2 regions of the Priestia sp. FSL W8-0001 genome follow, and region 2 is predicted to be linked to the other one. Evidence: riboswitches for the same ligand, from Rfam matches in the RefSeq annotation. Region 2 holds a riboswitch; the other holds the start of a gene.
What was found. Region 2 has a riboswitch for manganese ahead of MKZ18_RS06295 (TerC family protein). Riboswitches for the same ligand answer to the same signal wherever they lie in the genome.
Positions count from the first base shown of each region.

Region 1: linked by a shared signal. The riboswitch ahead of MKZ18_RS14145 (SulP family inorganic anion transporter) and the one ahead of MKZ18_RS06295 (TerC family protein) in region 2 are both predicted to bind manganese.

Region 1 is NZ_JBBPAL010000001.1:2,650,419-2,655,084, forward strand. It holds gene MKZ18_RS14135 (FtsW/RodA/SpoVE family cell cycle protein) at 1-493, shown strand, start outside; partial or broken gene MKZ18_RS14140 (DUF2975 domain-containing protein) at 662-1,080, opposite strand; gene MKZ18_RS14145 (SulP family inorganic anion transporter) at 1,178-2,626, opposite strand; yybP-ykoY riboswitch at 3,058-3,217, opposite strand; gene deoD (purine-nucleoside phosphorylase) at 3,267-3,971, opposite strand; gene MKZ18_RS14155 (hypothetical protein) at 4,170-4,322, shown strand; gene MKZ18_RS14160 (hypothetical protein) at 4,377-4,666, opposite strand, start outside.
Region 2 is NZ_JBBPAL010000001.1:1,199,303-1,203,968, reverse strand. It holds gene phaQ (poly-beta-hydroxybutyrate-responsive repressor) at 1-172, shown strand, start outside; gene phaP (polyhydroxyalkanoic acid inclusion protein PhaP) at 344-856, shown strand; gene MKZ18_RS06300 (alpha/beta-type small acid-soluble spore protein) at 999-1,193, shown strand; gene MKZ18_RS06295 (TerC family protein) at 1,441-2,253, opposite strand; yybP-ykoY riboswitch at 2,351-2,453, opposite strand; gene MKZ18_RS06290 (hypothetical protein) at 2,525-2,662, opposite strand; gene MKZ18_RS06285 (response regulator) at 2,887-3,639, opposite strand; gene MKZ18_RS06280 (alkaline phosphatase) at 3,974-4,666, opposite strand, start outside.

The DNA of each region.
Region 1 (4,666 bases), 1.5 Mb from region 2:
GCAGTATCAATTTGGTCGGATCTATGCATGGCTAGACCCAACCACTTACAGCACAGGTGAAGCATATCACTTAGTGAAATCACTGAATGCTATCGGTTCTGGGATGGTCAACGGAAAAGGCCCGGGAAATGGCGTTGTTTACATTCCAGAAAGTCAAACAGACTTTATCTTTGCCGTAATAGGTGAAGAGTTCGGTTTTATAGGAGGAAGCATTGTTATCAGCTTGTTTTTCCTTCTTATTTATTACTTAATTAAACTTGGATTAGAAACAAAAAATGAATTTAACTCTTATTTATGCGTAGGTGTCATTACGATGATTACCTTCCACGTCTTTCAAAATATCGGTATGACGATTCAAGTATTACCAATTACAGGTATCCCTCTACCATTTATTTCTTACGGTGGTAGCTCCCTAATGGGTAGTATGTTTGCCATTGGATTAATGTTTGGAATATCTTGGCACCAAAAACGATATATGTTTGGTACAGAGTAAAATAAAAAGAGCGGTATAAAATTAACGGGTTCGGTTTTGAAGCATAAAATCAAAACTCGCAGCCCAATTCGTTACTGTTTTAACATTAATATCAACAGTAAGTTGTAACAAAAAAAGCAGTGGATTTCGTAATCCAACTGCTTTTTTATATTTTCACTTCTTTTTTGATTATGAATAAGTTCTATTATCATTTTTATACTCAACGGTAGGGAATTTAATAATAAAATTACACCTATTTTTATCCAGGAAATTTTTTAATGGCTTCAGAAGTACGTCCACAATGGCTGTGAGGATACTTGTTGCAAAAATTCCTATCAAACTTATCGCTATAGGTCCTGCTGCATCATCTCCTGTGATTATAGAAATCACCTTTAAGCTTATTATCATTAATACAATGAAGAAAATGTAATACAAATTCCATACGCACATACTAAAAGGGGATAGAGCGAGTAATCCCTACCAGGATGTGCTTCTACGTCTTTAATGGTTCACACAGGCATCCAATAAATACACAAAGTAAACACTGCAATTCCGATTAGAAAAATAATGACCTTTAAGGAAGTGGTGGAACCTCGTTTAACAATTATTTAAAACACCTCCCTTATTTAATGACAATATGATTATAATATGCATTTTATCGTTTTCAATAAAATAAAGAGGTGAATAGTCACCTCTTTATGCTATCTATATCGAAGATTCTAAGCCAATTCGCCCCATCGCTTTTTTGGTAGCACCGTTCATCCCTTGTAATATTACCTTTTTATTATTGCTTTCATACTTTCCTATAACTTTCGCCACGGCTAACATTGCAGATTGATCCCAAACGTAAGAGTTTGAAAAATCAACTACAATTATTGCTTGTTCATCTTCGTAATGAAATGCATTTACAAAAGCTGTTGTTGTTGCAAAGAAAAGAGGACCTTTAACGTGATAAACTATTCGATCAGACTCTTCTTCTTTTATTATTGTTAATCTCGCCATTTTCCAACCAAACACGACCGTACTAATGACAATACCAACCATAACTCCTAGCGCTAAATTATGTGTAAGCATTACAACAACAACTGTTGCAATCATAACAACAGAATCCGATACAGGATACTTATGAATGTCTTTAACAGATCGCCAATCAAACGTGCCTACCGCTACCATAAACATGACGCCAACAAGCGCGGCCATTGGAATCTGCTTTACAACATCACCTAACACCATAATTAAAAATAATAAAAACACGCCTGCTATAAGTGTTGAAAGTCTTCCACGTCCACCTGATTTTACGTTGATTACAGATTGTCCAATCATAGCGCATCCTGCCATTCCACCGAATAAACCTGTAACTATGTTAGCAAAACCTTGTCCACGTGCCTCTTTATTTTTATTGGAATCTGTATCCGTCATATCATCTAAAACTGTCGCAGTTAGTAATGATTCTAACAAACCTACAATCGCTAACGGTAGTGAATACGGTAGAATAATCAATAATGTTTCTAGTGATAATTCTACTGCTGGAAAATGAAGAGCTGGTAGTGTACGCGTAATCTCTCCCATATCTCCTACCGTTTTCAAGCCAAATCCTCCACCAAAAATGGCCATGGTCGTCATAAATACAATCGCTACTAATGGTGCTGGAACTATCTTAGTTACAAGAGGGAATACATATACAATTAATAATGTTCCTGCTACCATCGCGTACATAGCCCAGTTCGCACCTTTAAAATGCTGAAATTGAGCAGTGAAAATTAAAATCCCTAACGCGTTAACAAAACCAAACATAACCGTTTGTGGTAAAAATGATAAAAACCTTCCAACTTTCAGCACACCTAAAACGAGCTGAATAATTCCAGTTAAGATTGTCGCCGCAAACAAATACTCAACCCCATGAGTTTTCACTAGATCAATCATTAAAAGAGCCATTGCACCAGTTGCGGCAGAAATCATTGCTGGTCTTCCCCCAGTAAATGCAATGACAATTGCCATACAAAAAGAAGCATATAGACCTACCATAGGATTTACTCCTGCAATGATGGAAAATGCAAGTGCTTCGGGAATTAATGCAAGTGCAACGGTCATTCCTGAGAGAATATCTCCTCGGATATTTGAAAACCACTGCTGCTTAATAGCTGCTACGCTCACTAAATCACCTCATAGTATATAGTAAATTGATTTTCGACTCTCACGAAAACCAAAGCCGTTTTGAACGTAGGTTATCGTACCATATCTTCTTTGAATTGAAAATATATTTTTTACGATCGTGTTGAACCGATTTCTTTTCTAATTCACACCATTAAAAAAGAGCGTAAACTGCACGCTCTTTTTTAGTGAAGTCCTACTCATTAACGTCGAGGTGGAACTTCCGTATAATTTAATGAATAGCTGACTGAAATTAAGCCAAATAAATGTTGAAATCGAGGCGGATTTTTCACCTCCAAGGTCAACATTGCAAGTAAAAATAATTTACTCAACACAAGGAATGCTACCATTAAAAATAGTTTCTTTTTTCGTTTCAACGAATCATCGCTTCTCCTCTTTTTAACATAAAAATAAGAACAAACGATTATGGTTACATCTTTTATCTCTCATTTAAACAATAAAAGACCTTCACCACTAATCGGTAAAGGTCTTGCTAGACATTGTTTTACTATGCCAATAAAGCCGGTAGATTTCTCTACGAAATGTCGACTTTATTTCAGGAAAAACCTGACGCTACTCCCCTTTAAGGAATCTTATTCATAAAGATATTATAAGGGAATTGCGAACAGAATTCAACTATTTATTACTCATTGATTGCTGCTTCTAAAGCAACGATAATCATATCATTAAATGTTGTTTGACGCTCTTCAGCTGTTGTTTCTTCACCTGTAAAGATGTGATCGCTTACCGTTAAAACAGACAGCGCATTACGCCCATATTTAGCTGCTAGCGTATACAGTGCTGTTGTTTCCATTTCAACTGCTAGTACACCGTGTGCAGCCAGCTTTTCTAGTTGTCCATCTTCATTGTAGAATTGATCAGAAGTGAAAACGTTACCTACTTTTAGGTGTAATCCTTTTTCAACTCCAGCGTCATATGCACGCTTTAATAAGTCGAAATTCGCAGTTGGCGCATAGTCAATAGGTCCAAATTTCACGCGATTCATTTGTGAATCACTTGATGAAGACATAGCTAAAATAACGTCACGAACTTTTACATCTTTTTGAATCGCCCCACAAGTTCCGACACGAATTAAGTTTTGAACACCATACTCATTCATTAACTCATTTACATAAATAGCGATAGACGGAACGCCCATCCCTGTTCCTTGTACAGAAACACGTTTTCCCTTATATTTTCCTGTAAATCCTAACATTCCGCGAACTTCATTGTAGCAAGTAACATCTTCTAGAAATGTTTCCGCAATGTATTTTGCACGAAGCGGATCTCCAGGGAGTAAGATCGTTTCTGCAATTTCACCTTTTTTTGCCCCAATATGTACACTCATCTTTGTACCTCCTATTGTGTAAAAATGTTACCTTCTCACTATAACATAATTTGTCGAATTAATTACTGATTTCTTTCTCTGCCTTTCATTATTCCAACGTTTTTGCTGAACTATGTACTGAAAAAAATGGCGTAATGAAAAACATGTTTCGAGGAAAGCTACTCAAGAACACTATTTTTAAATAAATGAGGTGATCATATGGGCAAAAAACATCGTAATCGCATTAATTCACCAAAGAAAAACAACCACATTCCTCAAGAAGCCATTATTGCGGAGCAAGAGGCACATGGTGATGAGCATACAGCAAATAAACGCAAAAATGGTCCTGGACACCATATGCGCGACTATTAACTTTTTTAATAAAAAAGCGGCCTGATTGGTCGCTTTGCTTTATCAATAATTGATTTACCGGACGTGAATCCGATTTACTCTTTGCCATCCATCCGTCCAAAGTTTATAATAATACTTTCCTTTAGTACCTTCATCAATTAATAAAATATCTCCTGTACTAATAAAACGAGCATTGCATTCTTTTGGCAAATTGTCAGCAATGTTGAACTGTTGAAAGACTTTAACCGCTGCATCTTGATGGTCGAGAGCTTTTACCGTTAAACGATGAACCGGTTTATATCCTCTTCTTTCTCCTTTTTCTTCTGTTTGCATAATTGTAACATCGTATTCCGTAATGATATTTA
Region 2 (4,666 bases):
AGGACCAGCTCGACGTATCTACTCATTAACGGAAGCTGGCGAACAATACTTAACGATGTGGGCTTCATCATTAGAGCAATATCAAAATATGTTGGATTCATTCTTTTCCATGTATACAGACATGTTTTTTCCATTCAGCTCAGGTACAAAAAAAGATGAGAATCAAAAGTAATTTGCATGTACAAAAGGAGTCACGTAGTTTGATGCTGCGTTTCCTTATATAAAAATAACGGCTATTTCGCGAGCTAGCTGAAATGTTAAGCCTTACACCTACGACAAACACCACTAACGTTTCATAAATTTATTCTGTTCGCAAGCCAATCAACCGAGGAGGAATTTGATTATGGCAACAGTAAAGTATGAAACAGTAATCGATGCAATGTGGGATCAATGGACAAAAGGATTAGAAAACATCGCTGAAGGAAATAAGCAAGTTGAGCTTTGGACGTTAAAAACATTAGAGCAACAGCAAGAATTTGTCTCAAAAGCAGTTGAACAACTTCAAGAAGTTGATAAGCAATGGAAAGCTGAGCTTGAAAACCTTCAGAAAAGAACAGTTGAAAATTTACGTAAAACTGCAGGCAACGCTGTGGCAGACTCATACGAAGAGTGGACGAATCGCATGAGCGAAGCATTAAGCAAGCTACAATCATTATCTGTAAACCAAAGCAAAACTGGTTATACAATGGTGAAACAAGCACAAGAGCAATACCACCAAGTCATCACACAGCTACTAGAAGAGCAAAAGAAAACGCGTGAAGAGCTTCAACAAGTATCTGATGCGTACGTAGAGCAAGTAAAATCTCTACAAAAATCATTTGCTCAATCAGTTGATCAATATGCAGTTGTAAAATAAAACAAGAAAGCCTAACTTCTTCTGAAGTTGGGCTTTTTATTATCTCCTTCAAACCATTACCAGTATGGCAAGAAAACGAGAGTACATACTACGACTACAACGATAATTATTCGTTGAACTTAAAAAAGGAGAGAATGAAACCATGGCTAAATCAAATAAATTATTAGTTCCTGGCGTTGGACAATTTTTAGATCAATACAAAGCAGAAATCGCTCAAGAATTTGGAGTAACTTTAGGCTCTGATACGGTTGCTCGTAGCAACGGATCAGTTGGTGGCGAAATTACAAAACGTCTAGTACAACAAGCTCAAGCTCATTTAAACGGGCAAAACAAATAATTTTAACAACTTCATAACATGGCTAAAAGCAGGTGCTCTAGGCACCTGCTTTTCTCATGCAAAAAAGAGGGTGGGACATAACAAAACAAATTTCCAAAAAGAAGAACAATTCCTTTTCTCACCTCTTTACGTTGTTAGAATACGTTTGTTTTCACAATCAACAAAAAACCTGAATGATTAAAAGCGAGTAACTCTCAATCGTTCAGGTTTATCGTTGGCTGAATTACTTATGTCTCAGCCTCTTTGATTATTGATGATCTACTTTTTTCAATGCATCTTGTGCATCATCTGAACCTTCAATTTCACTTTGATTTTTACCTTTCGATAAGAACCAGCCGCCAACAGCAATTGCAATCAGCACGATCCAAAAGAAAAGTTTCCATCCTTTTGACTCTGGGAAATGCTCATCAACAATTGCTAATTCAGGGTGAGCAAGCGTATATACTGCTAATTTAACCCCTACCCAACCAACAATTAAGAACGCAGCCGTTTCTAAACCTGGGCGTTGATTTAATAATTTTACGAACCATGTTGCTGCAAAACGCATGATAATTAATCCAATTAATCCACCTGCAAAAATAACGGCGAACTGTCCACCATCTAGCCCACCAATCTTAGGTAGTGGAGTATTTGGAAGCGTGACAGCAAGAGCTACCGCTGCAAGAATTGAATCGACCGCAAACGCAATGTCTGCTAACTCTACTTTTAAAACAGTCATCCAAAAACCTGAACCCTTTTTTTCCTTTGTAACGGTTTCATCATGTTTTGACTTTTTCAAATAGCGCTTTACGAGGTGATTAATCGCGATAAACAGTAAATATACTGCTCCGATTGCCTGTACTTGCCAAACATCCACTAAGAACGAGATTGCAAATAGTGAACCAAAACGGAAGATAAATGCCCCCGCTAACCCGTAAAATAACGCTTTTTTACGCTGCTCTTCTGGTAAGTGCTTTACCATAATTGCCATTACAAGCGCATTATCGGCAGCTAAAATTCCTTCTAAGGCGATGAGAACAAGCAACACCCACCCATATTCTAATAACAATGATGCATCCATAAACATTCTCCTCTCTTTTCTCTCTTACTAATCTTTTTCCCTAATTCGGCAAAGAAAACACAAAAAGACCTTTGCCAAATATGGCAAAGGTCTTGCTAAGCATAAATAAACTCGTTATGCCAACAAAGCCGATGGACAGAATCCATGGAATGACGACTTTGTTTCAGGTTTCCCTGACGCTACTCCCCTTTACTCCTTAGACGAAGTAAGTGTATTAAGTTATTATCATAATACGTAACTTTTTCCAACTTGTCAATGGAAGAATAGTTATTTATTTCTTTCCATTCAGTATACGTGCTAACTTGTGTAAAAATGTCTCAAAATGGATGGGTTTGGTGATATAATCTTCAAGCCCCATGTTCACTTCTTTTTCAATATCATCTTGTAGTGCATTCGCTGTAACTGCCATCAACACCCATTTTTTATGAGGCGTGATGAGCTACTGCTTCTTTCAATTAAGTCTAAGGCTGTATAAGCAGCTAGAATGCCCACTACTATTGCCAGCAAAACGGTAAATAAATTATAATTCCCTTCCAGAGTCATTCGCTCCTTTCTCATAAGCAAGACGTAAAAACAGACGAACCGTTTCAAAGACTCGCCTGCTGTTACGTGCAAGTGTATTTAATTCAACTGTTAATTGACCATTAGATCATGGAGCTGCTTTTGCACTTCTTGAATTTTCAATTTCGAGATATGAGCATATTCATCAAAATTCAAAAAGTAGACTAGGTACGTTTCATTTCTAGGAGTAATATGAGAGACCTTTTCCAGATTAACAATATAAGATCGATGCGTTTGGCTAAAAACGTTTGGATCTAAATACATATAAATATCACTGATGTTTTCATATGTTTCATATGTTCTCAACTGTGTGAATATTAAACATTTCTTTCCTGATTTTTCAATAAAAACAATCTCGTTAATTGGTATATAGTAAGTAGATCCGTTAAATTTAACAGGTAATCGCTTTGCTCTTGATTTAGTTGAGTTGTCTTTTTCTTGTTTAGCAAGCGTTTTTTTAGCGCGCTCTAAAGCTACATATAAACGCTGATTTTCAATCGGTTTAATAATATAATCAAGCGCAGATAATTCGAAAGCTTCAACCGCAAACTGATCATACCCTGTTATAAAGATAAAGCGTAAATCTGGTTTAATCTTCAAACATTCTTTGACAGCTTCTAATCCGCTCATGCTCAGTATATTAATATCTACCAAAATAAGCTCTGGACTTTGTACCATTACTTGCTGAATTAACTCTTCACCATCCCTGCAAGAGCCAATGACATCAAAGCCAGGTACCTGAGAAATAAAATATTCTAAGATTTCAATTGAATCTATATTATCATCTGCAATTAATACTTTCACAAACGTCGCTCCTTCTAACATTCTTTCTAATCCTTTTACATTATCTATTCCGTCAAATTAAAAACAAAAATGAACATTTATGCTAAGGAGAAAAATCTCGCTAGTTTCTCTCAAATTTAGTAAGTATTTGGATATCAAAAGTGTAGCATATAACCGTAACAACATATATATGAGAAATGAACTAATCAATTCATAAACCAAGTCTATCATACTATACTTCTTCCACTTATGCATAAAGAAATGCCTAAAAATCGTATTTTTATATAGGTCTTTTTGACTATTAATAAGAGATGAAACAAAAACAAATAAGCCCACCAGAAGAATTCACTTCCGGTGAGCTATATGCTTCACATGCTTATTTGCCTTTTTTTACAATGTCTTGTGCTTGCTTTGATACAAAGAAGCGGCCGTTTTTATCTTGTACGACAACGCTATTCATTTCAATTTCTTTTCCATTCACAACCGCAATATTTTTGTTAACAGGAAACTCAACCGTACGCTTGTTTGATTTTACAACTAGTACAGGGTTTTGTGGATCTTGTTTATTTACTGTTACGTTAGCACCCTTAAATGCTTTTGTAGCTTCAATAAATAGCTCATCCGTTAGTTTATCTAAGTCGAAATTCATTGCTTTTGCCATATGCTTAGCAAGATCAGTATTATCGTAATGCCCCACAGGACGATCTACTCCGTATGAATATAAGAACATGTCTTCACCCGTATGCCCACCTGTCGTAAAGCCTAGGTTTGCACGATTTGCCAGCAGTTTAGATAATGTTACTCCAATTGCATTTTTATCTTTCGCTGCATCTAACTGTTTCTTTTCATCAACCGTTAAGTTGTCTAACCCGTATAAAGCAGCCACTTCTTCTTTGTTTGATAAGTCTTTATTTAGAGAGCCCATTGCACCTTCTAACGTCATTTTCGCTTTTTTCAACGGGTCAATGTACGCTGAAACAGGCGTTGTATCATAGTTTTTATCTGTATTTTTACTTCCGATTGAAATACCGCTATTACCGTGATCTGATACAACAATAACCATTGTATT